Regions from separate parts of the Pseudarthrobacter sp. NPDC092419 genome, predicted to be linked through region 2. Evidence: riboswitches for the same ligand, from Rfam matches in the RefSeq annotation. Region 2 holds a riboswitch; each other region holds the start of a gene.

Region 1 (4,187 bases), on a different contig from region 2:
GGCGCTGCCCACCGGTGCCGCGTTCGGCCAGCAGGGCGAGTTCGACCCCTCGCAGCTGAACCTGCCCAAGGGCTTCGATAAGTTCCTCGGCAAGTAACCCATCCCAACCAGGTAGCGCCAAGTGTCGTTTTGACCCTTCAAAACGACACTTGGCGCTACTTACTTAAGATGCTGTGGCCGTGGAATAGGGTGGGGTAATGGTCAAGCAACGGGTAGTGTTCGTGCATGGCGCCGGAAGCTTCGGCGCGGCCGCCTGGCCCCGCCAGCACGGCATGGCGCTGGCCTACGATGCCCTGTTCCTCCGGCGCCTCGGGTACGGTCCCGCGGCCGGGACGGCAGAGCCGTCCCTTGGCGGGGACGCCGCGATCATCCTCCGCGCGCTGCAGGACGACGGCGGCGCGTCAGGCGGCCATGTCGTGGCCCACGCCCAAGGCGCCATACCCGCGATGCTCGCCGCGGTGGAACGTCCTGACCTCGTCCATTCTCTGGTTCTCGTGGAGCCGGCCTGCCTGTCCCTGACGGCCGACCTGCCCGCAACGGCGGCGCACCGGGCACAGTTCCGCGACTGCGCAGAAGCTCCGCTGCATATCGTTCCCGGTGTCCCCACCCTGGTGCTCACCGGAGGCTGGGAGCCGTTGTTCGAAGAGATTGCCGGCTACCTGCGGGAAACCGGCGCCGTGCACCGCACTGCTGCCGGCGGGCACCGGCCGCACGATTCCGTGGAAGGCGACAGGACCATCCGGCGGTTTATCGCAGGTGTCAGCCGCGGCCAGACGGCGCAAGCCTCCTAGCTCCCCGCCGGCACCTTCAACTCCGGCAGGTAGACCTTCCCGCCGGCGGCAAGGAATTCCTGGCTCTTCTCCCGCATTCCGGACGCCGCCTCCGCCAGTGCGGCCTGCGCCTCCGCAGAACCGTACTCGTCCCGGATGTCCTGGCTGATCCGCATCGAGCAGAACTTCGGCCCGCACATGGAGCAGAAGTGTGCGGTCTTGGCCGGTTCAGCCGGCAGGGTCTCATCATGGAACGCCTCGGCCGTGACCGGGTCCAGGGACAATGCAAACTGGTCCCGCCACCGGAACTCGAACCTTGCCTTGGACAGGGCGTCGTCGCGTTCGTGCGCGCCGGGGTGGCCCTTTGCCAGATCCGCCGCGTGTGCCGCGATCTTGTAGGTGATCACGCCGGTCTTGACGTCGTCCTTGTTGGGCAGGCCCAGGTGCTCCTTGGGAGTCACGTAGCAGAGCATCGCCGTGCCGTAGCGGGCAATCTCCGTGGCGCCGATGGCCGAAGTGATGTGGTCGTAGCCGGGGGCAACGTCGGTCACCAGCGGCCCCAGGGTATAGAACGGGGCGCCCTTGCACAGCTCCTGCTGCCGTTCGACGTTTTCACGGACCATATGGAACGGGACGTGGCCCGGACCTTCAACCATGACCTGGACGTCGTACTCCCAGGCGCGCTGGGTGAGCTCGGCCAGGGTGTCCAGCTCGGCGAACTGGGCGGCGTCATTGGCGTCCGCCGTGGCGCCCGGCCGCAGCCCGTCGCCGAGCGAGAACGCGACGTCGTACTTGGCGAAGATTTCGCAGAGTTCGTCGAAGTGCGTGTACAGGAAATTTTCCTGGTGGTGCGCCAGGCACCAGCCCGCCATGATGGAACCGCCGCGGGACACGATGCCGGTGACCCGGTTGGCAGTGAGCGGAACATAGCGCAGGAGCACGCCGGCGTGGATAGTCATATAGTCCACGCCCTGTTCGCACTGCTCGATCACCGTGTCACGGAAGATCTCCCACGTCAGGGCGTTTGCTTCGCCGTTGACCTTCTCCAGGGCCTGGTAGATGGGGACGGTGCCGATCGGCACGGGGGAGTTGCGGATGATCCACTCGCGCGTGGTGTGGATGTCGTCGCCGGTTGAGAGGTCCATGACTGTATCCGCGCCCCACTGGGTGGCCCACTGAAGTTTGTCCACTTCCTCGGCGATGGAACTGGTGACCGCGGAGTTGCCGATGTTGGCGTTGATCTTCACCAGGAATGCCTTGCCGATGATCATCGGTTCCGATTCCGGGTGGTTGATGTTGTTGGGGATGATGGCCCGGCCCGCGGCAACCTCGCTGCGGACCAGTTCCACATCGCAGTTTTCCCGCAGCGCCACGAAGCGCATCTCGGGCGTGATGATGCCCTGCCTGGCGTAGTGCATCTGGGTGACTGTCTTGCCGTCGACGGCGCGGCGGGGCACCGGCTGCGCGCCCTTCCACTCCGCGGAGGCTGCGCCGCGGCGGACAGCCGACCGGCCGTCGTCGAGCAGGTTCCGCTCCCGTCCGCTGTATGCTTCCGTGTCCCCGCGCGCTTCGATCCACTCGGTGCGGAAGGGCCGCAGGCCCCGGACCGGGTCACTTCCCGGACCGGCGGTCCGGTATGCACGGAATGGCGGGTTGGGCTCGCCGTTGGGGGAGTTCGCCAGGGAAATCTCGGTGACAGGAACCCGGAGGCCTGATTCGCTGTCTTCGAGGAAGGCGAGCGAATGGGACTTCAGGGACTGCGTGACAGGCTCCGCAGACGCATCGAGGGCAGGGTTCAGCTGTGTTTCTGGTGTACTCAAGGAATACTCACTTCCTTCGCCGGCATTACCCGGACAGGTTCGACGGTCGCAGGCTGCGTCAGCCCGATCTCAGCCCCTGCAGGGGCACCCGTGTGGTCAGGGAAGAAGCTACCACAGGCACCGGGGGAGCGGCGTCACATTCACGGTGCTAGCCTGACCGGGCAGGACGAGAGGAGTTCCATGCCGGAGGTTATCCATTTCAGCGGACCGGCGCTCACAGGCCCGGACCGGGAAGTGCGCGGGCTGTGGTCCGTGGACGGGCGCCTGACCTTCCGGAAGCCTTAGCGGGTGCCGGACCGCGTCCTGCCCGGCTGGGTGCTGCCGGGGTTTGTTGACGCACATTGCCATATCGGCCTGGGGCCGCAGGGTCCCGTGGACGCCGCCACCGCCGCAGCACAGGCGCGGGCGGACCTGGCCGCCGGCACGCTGCTGATCCGGGACGCCGGTTCCCCGGCGGACACGCGCTGGATGCAGGGCGGCGGAGAGTTTCCGGTACTGATCCGCGCCGGGCGGCACGTCGCGCGCACCCGGCGCTACCTCCGGGGGTTCGCCCACGAAGTCGAACCGGACGGGCTCGTCGAAATGGTCCGGAAACAGGCGCGCGACGGCGACGGCTGGGTGAAGCTCGTTGGCGACTGGATCGACCGGGGCGCTGGCGACCTGGCACCCTCCTTTCCTTCCGCCGTCGTCCGCGATGCCATCCGGGCGGCGCACGACGAAGGCGCCCGTGTCACCGCCCACTGTTTCGCCGAGGAGACCCTTGACCAGATGCTGGACGGCGGCATCGACTGCATTGAACACGCCACCGGCCTCCTGCCGCGGCACCTGTCCCGCTTCGCCGAGCAGCGCGTGCCGATTGTGCCCACTCTGATCAATATCGCCACTTTTCCGGACATTGCCGCGCAGGCGCAGCCGAAATTCCCGCGCTACGCGGCCCATATGCTGGCGCTCTGGGAGCGCCGCGCGGAGCGGGTGGCGGAGGCGTTCGACGCCGGCGTGCGGGTTTTCGCGGGCACCGACGCCGGGAGCGTCATCCGGCACGGCCGCATTGCGGACGAGATCCTGGCGCTCCATGCCGCGGGCCTGCCGGCAGCTGCGGCGCTCGACGCCGCCTGCTGGGGCGCGCGCGAGTGGCTGGGAGCGGACGGCATCTCCGAAGGTGCGCGGGCAGACGTGGTGGTGTGCAGCGAAGATCCGCGGACCCGGCCGGAAGCAATCCGCCATCTGCAGCAGGTGGTGCTGGCCGGCCGCATAGTTTATGAACAAGGAATAAATTGAAGCTTCAAGTCATTTGACATGACAGGGCCACCACCCGGGCGGCCGCACGAGTAGGGGCGTTCCAATGACCGCAAAGACCGAAAAACAGGACCTTCTTCCCTCCGGGCTCGGCATGGGCACGGTGATGCTCAAGGTGGGCGACATGAAGCTCATGACGCACTACTACCAAAAGGCGCTGGGCCTGGACGTCGTGGCCGAGCAGGACGGCGGCGTCTACCTGGGCCGGCTGGGCAGGCCGCTGGTCCACCTGGCTCCGGCGCCCGGTTTGCACCTGCCGGGCCGGGGAGAGGCCGGCCTGTTCCACACGGCACTTCTCTTC
Region 2 (4,187 bases):
CGGAGCATGAACCCGGCGCCCAGTTCCAAGGACCCTTCACTCATGGTCCACAGCCCGACGTCGATCAGCGTCCTTCCGCTGTCCGGCGCCAGGATGGAGGTGCTCCAGCCCCCCACCGCCGCGGCGAGGATCAGCGGCCACCCGCGCTGCCACAGCAGCACGAAGGTCAGCCCTGCCAGCGGAAACAGGAGGAGTTCGAACACCAGCGCCACGGAGGCTGAAACCCAGTCGATGGACAGCGCCAGCACCAGTGTCATGAGGAAGACCGCCGCGAACTTGCTCAGGGGGTTGGCACGGGTGAGCAGCGCCTGGTTGCCGCGCAGGTTCAGTTCCTGCCGCGCTGCCCCCGTCACGATGCCACCCGTTCCGGCGCTGCCATGTGCAGCTCGGCACCGGCGAGGGCGGCGGTGAATTCGGCGTCGTGGGTTACTGCCACGACGGAAGTGCCCTGGTCCAGGAGCTCGGACAGGAAGGACGCAAGTTCTGCCCAGGTGTTGGCGTCCTGCCCGAACGTCGGTTCGTCGAGGACCAGCACCTGCGGGCTCGCGGCCAGGACCGTTGCCACAGAGAGCCGCCGCTTCTCGCCTCCGGAGAGTGTGTAGGGGTTCGCGTCCACCAGGGCCGTCAGCCGCAGCCGCTCGAGCAGTTCGTCAACCCGTTCTTCGCCGTGCCCGAGGTGCCGCGGACCGAACAGCAGTTCGTCCCGCACTGTCCCGGTGACAAACTGATGCTCGGGCTCCTGGAACACGGTGCCGATCCGTTCGATCAGCTGCTCCGCCTTCCACTGGTACGGGTCGATTCCCGCGCCGCGGCTCAGGCCAACGGTGGCAGAAACCTTCCCTTCCACCGGTTCCAGGAGCCCGGCGAGGGTCAGCGCGAACGTGGACTTCCCCGCCCCGTTGGGCCCCGTGATGGCCAGGGCCTGGCCAGCCCGCACCTGCGCCGTGACATCGCGCTGGACCGGGACCGGCGGGATCTTGCCGAATCCCTTGCGGCGCGCGCGTTCCCTGGAGACGCCCAGCTTTTCGGCCGCGAGCAGGAGGTCGCCGGAGCCCGGTGAGGGCATGGCCGCACGTGCGCGCGTGGCCGGCACGTGGCCGGGCACCCATACGCCGGCGGCCATGAGCATCGCCCTGGCCTCGGTGAGCACCCGGTCCGGCGGCCCGTCCAGCAGCACAGCGGGGTCCGCAGCGGACCCCGGCTGCAGGACCACGATCCGGTCCACCAGGTCCTTCCAGACGGAGACACGGTGCTCCACCACCACCAGCGTGGCGCCGGTCTTGTCCAGGCAGCGGCCCACGGCGTCCCGGACCTCCAGCACGCCAGCCGGGTCCAGGTTGGCGGTGGGCTCGTCCAGCAGGACCAGCCCTGGGCGCATCGCCAGGATGCCCGCCAGCGCGAGCCGCTGTTTTTGCCCTCCGGACAGCGCAGACGTGGGGTGGTGCAGCGGCAGGTGGGAAAGCCCGACGTCGGCCAGCGCCTCGTGCACGCGCGCCCAGATGGCGTTACGGGGAACGGCCAGGTTCTCGGCGCCGAAGGCGACATCGTCACCAAGGCGCGAAAGAACCACCTGCGTCTCCGGGTCCTGCTGCATCAGTCCGGCGCGGCCGCGCCGGCCTCGGGGGGAAGCTCCATCGACCAGAAGCGAACCGGACTCGTCAGCGTCGCCGGCCTCGCCGTCGTCGTCCATGTCCCCCAGCACCCCGGCGAGGGCGTGGAGCAGCGTGGACTTGCCGGCACCCGACGGGCCGAGCAGGAGCACACGTTCCCCCGGCGCGATGTCCAGGTCGAGGCCCTGGACGGCCGGCTTGGTGCGCCCGGCGTGCCGCCAGCCCCAGCCGCGGGCGGCCACCGCGGCGGGGCGGACGGCGGAGGCGCTGCCGGAAGGTTCCGACATCAGGAGAAGACGGGCTCCGTGGCCGCCTTGCGGGAGGCGAAGGGGCTCAGGACGCCGGTCCGGGCGAGGCCGCGCGTGGCGATCCAGGACAGCGCACCGGCGATGATCGCACCGGAGATGCTGGTGAACAGGATGTACGCGAACTTGTCGCCGGCGGAGTAGGCGATGTTCCAGCCCCACGGGGAGAACGAATCGTTCAGCCCGCAGAACAGGCCGGCAGCGGCGCCCGCGATCAGTGCCACCGGCAGGTTGAACTTCCTGTAGACGAAGATCGCGAAGATGATCTCTGCGCCGAGGCCCTGGACGAACCCGGAGAACAGCACCGACGTGCCGTACTGCGACCCCATCAGCAGCTCGCCCGTGGCTGCGACCGTCTCGCAGAACAGCGCCGCGCCGGGCTTGCGGATGATGAGCATGCCCAGGACGGCCGGAATCATCCAGCCGCCGGCGATCAGGCCGGTCAGGGGCGGGTAGATGGCGTTCATCGGGCCGGACACTGCCAGCGCGCCCTGGGACCAGGCCCAGAAAATGACGCCGCCGGCGATGGCGATCAGCGCCGCCACCACGATGTCCACGACGCGCCAGGACTTGCCGGGGGTCTTCTTGATTGCTGCAGTTGCCATGGTGATCCTCCTGGGTAACAGGAGGGGAAAGTGCTCCCGGCAACCGCGTTGGACGGTGTTGCCGGGCACTTCGAGAACTCGACTCCCTTACGCCGGTACTAACCGGATCAGGTTCGAGGGTCTGCGGCTTCCCGCACTCTCAGCGCCCGGACGGGTTCCTGGCTGAGCCAGTGATGCCCGACGGCGGCGCTCCCCTGTCGTTTGAATGATGTGTTTCCGAATGATGCGGCCCCTGAGGGCTGGTTCAGTTTACACCGCAGCGGCCAATGGCGGCGGGGAAAATTACGGCGCCGGGCCGTTAGGCTGGGGTCAGTCCGTTTTCTGCCCGCAAGGAGTACAAGGAATGAACCTTTTCATTAAGCTGCTCGGCACCGGCATCTCGCTGGTGGCAGGCTTCGTCGGCACCAAGGTGGTCAACACCGTCTGGGAGAAGACCACAGGCCGGAAGCCTCCCACCGGCAAGGACGAGGATGTGCCCACCAGCCTGCACTCGGCCCTGACGTTCGCCCTGATCTCCGCATCGGTGAGCACCGTCATCCAGGTCCTGGCGAACCGCGGCACCCAGCGCGCCATCACCCGCTTCGCCAAGAGCCAGGACATCGTTTAGCCCCGCGCTTCAATCTGCCGCCGGCAACCCGCCTCACTCATTCCTCGGGAGGCGGGTTGCCGGCGGCTTTCTGCACCACGGCTTCGAGCTCGTCCGAGGTCAGCAGTTCCCGGTGCAGGTGCTTGGTCCGGTAACCGGCCCGGCCCACCATGTGCGCGGAGACCGGCACCGTCAGTAACTGGAAGATCCAGGCCACCAGCAGCACGGGCCACACCCACCAGGTGCGCAGCTGCAGCCCGATCGCCGCCAGCAGCAGGAACAGTCCCAGCACCTGCGGCTTCGTGGCGGCGTGCATCCGGCTCAGCAGGTCCGGAAACCGCAGCAGGCCTATGGCGGCGCCCAGCGACAGGGCAGCGCCGACCACCATGAACACCGCAGAAACGGCGTCCACCCAGGCATCAACGCCCGCGACAGTCTCGCCCACCGCCCGGTAGCCCATCAGCAGTTCAGGATTCATGCGGCTGCTCCCTTCTGTCCGCAACGAAGCGCGCCACGGTCACGGAGCCGACGAAGCCGATAATCGAGATGGCCACCACCAGCATCAGGTTGTTCAGGTGGCGGTTCACGGCCATGTCGATACACAGCGCTGCGCCCAGGATCGCCAGCAGGACGTCGGTGGCCAGTACGCGGTCCAGCAGCGAAGGTCCGCGGGCAATCCGGATAATGGCCCCGCCCGCGGCGAGCGACAGGATCACGGCCGTCACGGCCAGCACGGACTGCATCATGCGGCGGCCTCCCGTCGGACAATCTCAAGTTCGGCCGGTGTGCCCATGATCCTGATCAGCCCCGCTTCAATGGAAAGTACTTCGTTACGCAGCCTGGCCACGTCCTGCTCAGCGCTGATGTTCAGCCCGTGCAGATACAGGGTGGACGTGGAACGGTCCACCTCCACCACCAATGAACCCGGAATCAGCGAAATCACGTGCCCGGTGGCCGTCACCAGAAGGTCCTGGTGGCTCCGGAGCGTCACAGCGACGACGGCGTTCCTCACCCTGCGCCCACGGACCACCGCCAGGAAGAGCACCTGGGCACTTGCGGCGGCCACCTTTCCCAGGAAGGC
Region 3 (4,187 bases), on a different contig from region 2:
AGTAGCCGCAGACAAGCCCCGTTACGGTCAGGAATGCAGGCGCGGCGCGTCGAAGAATTCCACTTCCAGCCGGCACGAGTGCCGGAACGCTGTCACCATGGCGGTCCTCTCCGTTTCGGATGCGTTCCGCCCGGCCTCGTCCACGATGGCCACGGCCCGGCGCGTCGCCGCCGCGAAGGCTTCGTCCGCGTACGTGCGCAGCCAATCGGCGTAGGGGTGTCCGGCCGGCTCCCCCGCTGCCACGAATCCTGCGTGCAGCGTGCGCCCTACCTCCGCATATAGCCAAAAGCAGGGCAGCACCGCGGCGGTGAGCACCGCATAACTGCCCGACGCCGACGCTGCAGTCAGGTGATCCACGTACGTCTTGGTCACGGGGCCCAGTCCGCCCTGCGCCGGCCGGGTGCTGAGCCAGGAACGGTGCAGCTCCGACTCGACCTCCAGGCATTGCTGCGCAGAGCCTGCCCAGAACAACTGTTCGGCCTCCGTGGGCGCCAGCGCGCTGGTCCGGGCCAGCACCCGTGAGTAGCCGTTGAGGTAGATGGCGTCCTGGGCGAGGTAATACGCAAACTCACTTTCGGACAGGTTTCCCGCGGCCAGCGCCTGGATGAAGGGCAGGGCAAAAATGTCCTCGAGGTAGTCCTCGGCGTCCGCCCAGAGCTGCCGGCCGAAGGCACCTTCAGGGCGCGGGACGTCCTGGTGGTGGAAATGGTGCACGGGGCCGTTTCCCGTTCCCACCGACAGCTGGCCCGAAGCAGCCAGTGCGCCCGCCAGCCATGGCTTGACCTCCCGAAGCGATGCTTCCCAATGTCCGAGCCGGGCCTGGATTGTGGCCATCGCCGAGGACAGGGAGCAGCCCGTGCCGTGGCTGTTCCGCGTAGCGACCCGCTCGCCCGGCAGTTCCACCACTTCCGCGGACAGCCGGCCGGACGTGTCCACCAACGCATCCGGGCAGTCCCGGCCTGCGAGATGGCCCCCTTTGACCAGGACCGTCGCGCCGGTGGCACGGGCAAGCCGCCGGCCCTGGTCCAGGGCCCCAGCCCAGGTGGACTGCTGCTCTTCGCCAACGAGGATCGCCAGTTCGGCGAGGTTCGGGGTAATGAGGTCCGCCAGCGGCAACAAGGCGCGCAGGGCGGTCTCGGCGGACTCCTGCAGGAGCCGGTCGCCGCTGGTGGCAACCATCACCGGGTCGAGGACCACGACGGCGGGGCGCGCCTTCTCGAGCCAGGCCCGCACCACTTCAATGACCGCTGCCTCGCCGAGCATGCCGATCTTGACCGCGTCCACGGTGATGTCTTCGCTGATGGCATCCAGCTGCTGTGCCAGAAAGTCTGCGGGCGGAACGTGCACTGCCTGCACGCCACGGGTGTTTTGCGCGGTGAGCGCCGTAATGGCAGCCATGCCGTAGCCACCGTGGGCCGCGATGCTCTTCAGGTCCGCCTGGATGCCGGCGCCGCCGGAGGGATCGGAGCCGGCAATGGACAGGACGCGCGGGATGCGGGACAGTGCGGCGCCAGTTTCCCGCACTTGTGGCAGGACAGTGATCGATGACAAGAGACATCCCTTCGCCGGTGCTAACCGGACAGGTTCAACGGGTCTGGATCTCAGCCGCCCTCTGCGCGGCACCCCGTGTCGGTTTCCCAGCCTAGCCGTTTTGCCGTCCCGGACGCAGAAATCCCCGCCTTATGAACTTCTCCCCAGGGGTTTCCAGGGGGAAAAGTCCATGAGACGGGGACTTCCGGAGGGCGCTTGCCCGGGCTACAGCTCCGAGGCCGGCACCCCGACGCCGAGGATGATGGGCTCCTCCGCCTGCTTCGCGGCTGGCGGGGCTGTTTCCGGCGCGGGGCCCGCGGCAGGTTCCGGAGCCTTGGCCGCGTGGGAGTGCCCGGCGGCCGGGGCCGGCACGTTTTCGTGCTGCTCCACCGTGGTGGCGTTGGCTGCGCCTTGGGCACGGCTCGCGCTCCGGTTGCGGCGCGGCCTCCGCTGGCGGGACTGCTCCAGCGTGTGGTCGGAGTAGTCCTTCTCCGCGGATGCACCTGCGGGAGCCGCTGGAGCTGCAGAAACCGGTACGGCCAAAGCAGCGGGTGCTGCTGGCTCGGCGGCGGCAGCTGCCGGTGCAGCTTCCTCCTCGCTGACGGGTCCGCCCAGGTGTGCGAACGCCTCGGCCAGCCGGTCCAGGGAGAGCGAAGGCTGGGGCTGCTGCTCTTCCGTGTGCTCCACGAAGGGCAGCGCAACCTTCTCGCCGCCGAAGGTGAGCACTGCTGCGGGCCGGGCGGAAGCAACGGCGTCGCGCTTTTCCGCTTCTGCGCGTTCAGCGGGCACCGGCGCCGCGGGCGCGGCAGCTGATGCTGCCTGCTTGCTTGCTGCCACCTCGTCGTCGTGGAGGTGCGCCGCATGGGCCGCCGCCGCGATGTTGGCCAGGGCCAGGCGGGTGGCCTCTGCCTTGGCGTGGCGTTCGGCGTCGGACGGGTCCGGGTGGACCGTGTGGAGCTGGACGGCGGGTGCCGCCGCCGGCGTCACTTCTGCCTGCTGGCCGCCCCGGCCGCGCCGGCGCTTGCGCTCCCGTCCGCCCGGCTGGTTGCTGTCGCCGCGCTGGTTCTCGTTGCGCGCACCCTCGCCCCTGGATTCGCCGCGGTTGTCGGCACGGTGAACGTGGTGTTCAGCCGCCACAGTGTTGGCGCGGCGGTGCTCTACTGGGTCATCGTGCGTGATCATGCCACGGCCCGCGCAGGCCTCGCACTGCTCGCCGAAGACCTCCAGGAGGCCCGTACCCATGCGCTTGCGCGTCATCTGGACCAGGCCCAAGGACGTAACCTCGGCAACCTGGTGCTTGGTGCGGTCGCGGCCCAGGCACTCCACCAGGCGGCGCAGGACCAGGTCGCGGTTGGACTCGAGCACCATGTCGATGAAGTCGATGACGATGATGCCGCCGATGTCACGCAGGCGCAACTGGCGGACAACTTCCTCGGCAGCTTCGAGGTTGTTCTTGGTGACGGTTTCCTCGAGGTTGCCGCCGCTGCCGGTGAACTTGCCGGTGTTGACGTCCACCACGGTCATGGCTTCGGTCCGGTCGATCACCAGGGAGCCGCCCGAGGGCAGGAAGACCTTGCGCTCGAGGGCCTTGTGGATCTGCTCGTCGATACGCCAGGCGGAGAAGATGTCCTGGTCCTGGGTCCACTTTTCCAGCCGGCCTACCAGGTCCGGAGCCACGTAGGTCACATAGGCCTCGATGGTGTCCCAGGCTTCCTCGCCGGAAACGATCAGCTTGGAGAAATCCTCGTTGAAGACGTCACGGACCACTTTGATGGTCAGGTCCGGTTCACCGTAGAGCAGTTCCGGGGCAAGGATCTTGGTGGACTTCGACTGGTTTTCGATGCCTTCCCACTGCGCGCGGAGGCGGTTGATGTCGTGCGTCAGCTCTTCTTCGGAGGCACCCTCAGCGGCCGTGCGCACAATGACGCCGGCATGCTCCGGCAGGCGGTCTTTGAGGATTCGCTTGAGGCGGTTGCGCTCCACGTCCGGCAACTTCCGGGAGATTCCGGTCATTGACCCGCCCGGGACGTACACCAGGTAGCGGCCCGGCAGCGAAATCTGGCTGGTGAGGCGGGCGCCCTTGTGGCCCACAGGGTCCTTGGTGACCTGCACCAGGACGGTGTCGCCGGACTTCAGCGCGTTCTCGATTCGGCGCTGCTTGCCCTCCAGGTTCACAACGTCCCAGTTGACTTCACCGGCGTAAAGGACGGCGTTGCGGCCGCGGCCGATGTCTACGAACGCGGCCTCCATGGAGGGCAGCACGTTTTGGACCTTGCCCAGGTAGACGTTGCCGATCAGGGAGTCCTGCTGGGTCTTCGAGACGAAGTGCTCGGCCAGGACGCCGTCTTCCAGGACGCCGATCTGGATTCTGTCGTCGCGCTGCCGGACGATCATCTGCCGGTCCACGGATTCCCGGCGTGCCAGGAATTCCGCCTCGGTGATGACGGTGCGGCGGCGGCCGGTGTCGCGGGATTCGCGGCGGCGCTGCTTCTTGGCTTCCAGGCGGGTGGAACCCTTGACGCTGGTGACACGGTTGCTGACGGGAATGTCGCTCGCGGGGCGGGGTGCGCGGACGCGGGTAACCGTGTTGGGCGGGTCGTCGTCCTCGCCGCCGGTGAGCTCAAGGTCCTGGTCGCCGCGACGACGGCGGCGGCGCC
Region 4 (4,187 bases), on a different contig from region 2:
GCGCCTGACCGCAGCCCTCCGCCTTTAGAGCTAGAGAAACTCCGCCCTGCCCTCCATGGCGGAGGACGCGAGTGCATGCTCACGCCGCGGGATCCGCCCCGCAGCCCTGGCCATCCTGCCGGCAGCCACCGCGTGCTTGAAGGCCGCGCCCATCAGCGCAGGGTTCTGCGCCCTCGTCACCGCCGTCGCCAGCAACACAGCGTCGCAGCCCAGTTCCATGGCCAGCGCGGCGTCGGAAGCGGTCCCGATTCCCGCGTCCAGCACCACGGGAACCGAAGCGCGGGAGACGATCAGCTCAATGTTGTGCGGGTTCAGGATGCCCAGGCCTGTTCCGATCGGTGCTCCCAGCGGCATGACGGCCGTGGCGCCCAGGTTTTCGAGCCGGAGCGCCAGGACAGGATCGTCATTCGTGTAGGCAAAGACCTTGAAGCCACGGGCCACCAGCTGTTCCGTGGCGTCGACCAGCTCCACGGCATCCGGCAGGAGGGTCTGTTCGTCAGCGATGACTTCCAGCTTGACCCAATCCGTCTCCAGGGCTTCGCGGGCCAGCTCAGCGGTGAGGACGGCATCACGGGCTGTAAAGCAGCCCGCCGTGTTGGGCAGCACCCGGATGCAGTGGTCCACCAGCAGCTGGAACAGCGAGCCGGTCTCCGCAGGGGAATAACGGCGCATCGCAACTGTGGTCAACGCTGTACCGGAGGCGAGCAGCGCAGCGCCGAGCCCTTCCAGGCTGGGCGCTCCCCCGGTCCCCATGATCAGCCGCGAGTGCAGCGGGACTCCGTCGATCACCAAGGTGTCGGCAACGTCGGATTCTGCGCCGGCGGGTGCGTTCGTTATTTGGGTCATGATGTCAGCCTCCCTGCACTGCGGTGACAAGTTCAACGTCGTCGCCCTCGGCGAGCGCTGTGGCGGACCACTGGCTCCGCGGCACCACCTGCGCGTTCTGCGCCACCGCCACGCCAAGCTTCCGCCCGTCCGCGGCCTGGCCGTCTGCTGCCAGCGGCCGGCCGGTGATATGGCTGACCAGCGCAGCAATGGAGGCGCCGTCCGGCACGGCGCGGAGGCTTCCGTTCAGAATGATATTCATGCTCTCTCCTTGGTGTCGTGGCGTGATGCGGCTGCGGAAAACCGGGCAGGGTTGAACGCTGCCCAGCGGGGGTCTTGACTGCCATCCAGCAGGGCGCGGCAAATAGCCGCGGCGGCGGGTGCCAGCAGCACGCCGTGGCGGAAGAAGCCGGTGGCGACGATGACCCCCGGGACGTGTCCCGCTGCGCCGTCAGGCAGCGGGACCCGGCCCAGCAGTGGCGCATTATCGGGGGTTCCGGGGCGGGCCCGCGCTGTACATTCGAGTAATTCCAGTTCGGCGACGGCGGGTACCAGCGCCTGGGCGTCCCGGAGGAGCTGGTAGACCCCGCCGGCGGACACCGCACCGTCGGACGCAGCGTCCTGACCTGCACCGGATTCCAAGCGAGCCGTCCCGCCCAGGGCGTCCTCGCGCTGGGTGGCGCCGATCACCACGGTTCCGTCCTGCCGGGGCACCAGGTAGACGGGCACGCCATGGACCAGGCCCCGGACCGTGGCGGTCACCAGCGGGCGAAGGTGTTCCGGCACGGCGAGCCGCAGGATGTCGCCGTGCACGGGACGCAGCGGCAGGGCCAGTCCGGCTGGCAGTCCGCCGAGCGCTCCTGCGTAGAGGCCATTGGCCACCACGGTCTCCCCCGCGAAGACCTTTCCGCCGCCTTTCAGCAGGGCTCCGGCCACGCCGTCGTCCTTCCAAAGCAGTTCAGCGGCCCGGGCCGGGACCGCGTAACCGTCGACGGCGCCCGCCACCCGGGTGCCGGCCCCGCCGTCGCCTTCTGCGTGCCGGGAGAGCGCCAGCCGGAGGCAGGCCACCAGCTGCCGCGGATCCACCTGGTGGTCGGCAGGGGTGTCCAGGGCGCAGGCGATCGCCGGGCTCAGGAGCGGCTCCCGGCGGCGGGCCTCCCGGACCGTGAGGGGCTCCACGTCGAGGCCGTTGGCCTTTTGCACGGACCGAAGGTCCAACAGCGCCCGCCGGTCCGCAGCGTCCACGCCGACGGCGAGGGTCGGCGTCGTGAGGTATCCGGGCGCCGCGCCCGCGGCGGCGCTGAGGGCGGCTACGAAACCCGGCCACAGGGAGGAGGCTTCCAGCATCAGGTCCAGGAGGTTTTCCTCCTGGTAGTGAAGCTCACTGACGGGGGCGAGCATTCCGGCTGCCGCCCAGCTGGCGCCGGTTCCGGGGGCATCGTCCACCAGCACCACGGATCGGCCGGAGCGGCGGGCTTCCCAGGCGATGCTGTGGCCGATCACCCCGCCGCCGATGACGGCGACGTCGGCATGCACCACGCTTCCTGCGGCAGCGCCGGACCCAACGGTGGGGTTGCCCATATGGTTCCTTCCCTACGCCGGTATTAGCCGGATCAGGTCAAGCGGTCGGCTCTGACGCCCTCTCAGCCCGGCGCTTTTATGACAGCCGCCGCAGGCTCCCGCAGTACGAGGCCAGTTTAGAGGAACTAGGCTTGCTGCCATGAATGTGTCCCCCGCTGCCGCCTTGGCGTCCGCCCGCCTGTACCTCTGCACCGATGCCCGCCGCGGCCAGGGCGACTTTGCCCGGTTCGTCGACGCCGCATTCGCCGGAGGCGTGGACATCATCCAGCTCCGGGACAAAACCATCGAGGCCGTCGAGGAGCTGGAGCTGCTCGACGTGCTGCGCGAAGCTGCCGAACGGCACGGCCGGCTGTGGGCCGTCAACGACCGCGCCGATATCGCTTCCCTTTCCGGGGCGCCGGTGTTCCATATCGGCCAGAAGGACCTCCCCGTCAAGGCCGCGCGCAGCTTCCTGGACGGCGCGGCGATCGGGCAGTCCACGCACGCGCCGGAGCAGGTGGATGCAGCGGTGGCCGCTGCCTCGGGACCGGCTGGGCTGGACTACTTCTGCGTGGGTCCGCTGTGGGCGACGCCCACGAAACCCGGCCGGGCCGCCGTCGGCCTCGACCTGGTCAGGCACGCCGCGGCCGCCGCGCCGGCCGGCCTGCCCTGGTTTGCCATCGGCGGAATCGACCACGGCAACGTGGACAAGGTGGTCGCTGCAGGGGCCCGCCGGATCGTGGTGGTCCGCGCCATCACGGAGGCGCCGGACCCGGCCGCGGCTGCAGCCTCGCTGCTCGCGGCGCTGGACGCCGCGCGCTAGCCCCGCTGTTCCTCGTTCCGGTGGTTTCGGGCTAGGCTGATTTTCGTGTCGCATCATCGGTTGGCCCCCCATGTCCACGAGCACAAAAACGCGCTCGAGGAGGCCTTGAGCGCGCTGCGCACCGAGCTGGAACTGCCCGCCCGATTCCCAACGGAAGTCGTCGCGGACGCCGAAGCGGCCGTGGCCGCGCTGGACATGCCCGACTATGACCTGACCGGCGTCGGCTTCATCACCATCGACCCGGAATCCTCCACGGACTTGGACCAGGCCCTGTTCATTGAGCCTGCCGAGGGCGGCTACCGGGTGCTGTACGCCATCGCCGACGTTCCCGCTTTTGTCCGGCCGGGAGGGCCGCTGGATGCCGAAACACGGCGCCGGGGGCAAACTTTCTACGCCCCGGACGGCCGGATCCCGCTGCACCCGGAGGTCATCAGCGAAGGTGCCGGCAGCCTGCTGCCGGACCAGGACTGCCCGGCGTTCGTCTGGGACTTCCAGCTGGACAACGCCGCGGAAGTGACTGCCGTGACCGTGCGCCGGGCGCGCGTCCGCAGCCGTGACAAGCTCAGCTACAAGGGCGCCCAGAAGGAGCTCGACGCCGGCACGGCGCCGCCGGTCCTCCAGCTGCTCAAGGAGGTAGGGCTCAAGCGCGTGGCACTGGAGCGCGAGCGGGGCGGCGCCAGCCTGAACATGCCGGACCAGGAGATCGTCCAGCTCCCCGACGGCGGCTACCGGATTGCCGCCGCCCCGCAGCTTCCCGTGGAGGACTGGAACGCACAGATTTCCCTCATGACCGGGATGGCCGCCGCCCGCCTCATGCTGGACGGCAAGGTGGGTATCCTGCGCACCATGCCCGAGCCCGACAGCCGATCCCTGGACCACTTCCGGCTCCAGACAGAAGTTCTGGGAAAGCCCTGGAACGGAAAGATCAGCTACGGCGAATACCTCCGCACCCTGGACCCCACGGAGCCGCGCCAGCTTG

What was found. A riboswitch is a leader RNA that binds a small molecule or an ion and turns the genes downstream of it on or off. The one in region 2 is predicted to bind thiamine pyrophosphate.
Region 1: another riboswitch for thiamine pyrophosphate. It lies ahead of thiC (phosphomethylpyrimidine synthase ThiC); the one in region 2 lies ahead of ACIQC0_RS14245 (ECF transporter S component).
Region 3: another riboswitch for thiamine pyrophosphate. It lies ahead of ACIQC0_RS08765 (bifunctional hydroxymethylpyrimidine kinase/phosphomethylpyrimidine kinase); the one in region 2 lies ahead of ACIQC0_RS14245 (ECF transporter S component).
Region 4: another riboswitch for thiamine pyrophosphate. It lies ahead of thiO (glycine oxidase ThiO); the one in region 2 lies ahead of ACIQC0_RS14245 (ECF transporter S component).

The regions. Positions count from the first base shown of each region.
Region 1 covers NZ_JBIVQF010000004.1:304,205-308,391, reverse strand. The annotation lists gene ffh (signal recognition particle protein) at 1-97, shown strand, start outside; gene ACIQC0_RS09140 (alpha/beta fold hydrolase) at 198-791, shown strand; gene thiC (phosphomethylpyrimidine synthase ThiC) at 788-2,590, opposite strand; TPP riboswitch at 2,585-2,692, opposite strand; partial or broken gene ACIQC0_RS09130 (amidohydrolase family protein) at 2,771-3,868, shown strand; gene ACIQC0_RS09125 (VOC family protein) at 3,933-4,187, shown strand, end outside.
Region 2 covers NZ_JBIVQF010000009.1:117,903-122,089, forward strand. The annotation lists gene ACIQC0_RS14235 (energy-coupling factor transporter transmembrane component T family protein) at 1-353, opposite strand, end outside; gene ACIQC0_RS14240 (ABC transporter ATP-binding protein) at 350-1,897, opposite strand; gene ACIQC0_RS14245 (ECF transporter S component) at 1,897-2,520, opposite strand; TPP riboswitch at 2,587-2,726, opposite strand; gene ACIQC0_RS14250 (DUF4235 domain-containing protein) at 2,864-3,127, shown strand; gene mnhG (monovalent cation/H(+) antiporter subunit G) at 3,165-3,584, opposite strand; gene ACIQC0_RS14260 (monovalent cation/H+ antiporter complex subunit F) at 3,574-3,852, opposite strand; gene ACIQC0_RS14265 (Na+/H+ antiporter subunit E) at 3,849-4,187, opposite strand, start outside.
Region 3 covers NZ_JBIVQF010000004.1:232,856-237,042, forward strand. The annotation lists gene ACIQC0_RS08765 (bifunctional hydroxymethylpyrimidine kinase/phosphomethylpyrimidine kinase) at 28-1,551, opposite strand; TPP riboswitch at 1,541-1,637, opposite strand; gene ACIQC0_RS08770 (Rne/Rng family ribonuclease) at 1,756-4,187, opposite strand, start outside.
Region 4 covers NZ_JBIVQF010000010.1:24,364-28,550, reverse strand. The annotation lists gene ACIQC0_RS14630 (hypothetical protein) at 1-28, shown strand, start outside; gene ACIQC0_RS14625 (thiazole synthase) at 31-846, opposite strand; gene thiS (sulfur carrier protein ThiS) at 851-1,087, opposite strand; gene thiO (glycine oxidase ThiO) at 1,084-2,406, opposite strand; TPP riboswitch at 2,399-2,518, opposite strand; gene thiE (thiamine phosphate synthase) at 2,546-3,208, shown strand; gene ACIQC0_RS14605 (RNB domain-containing ribonuclease) at 3,254-4,187, shown strand, end outside.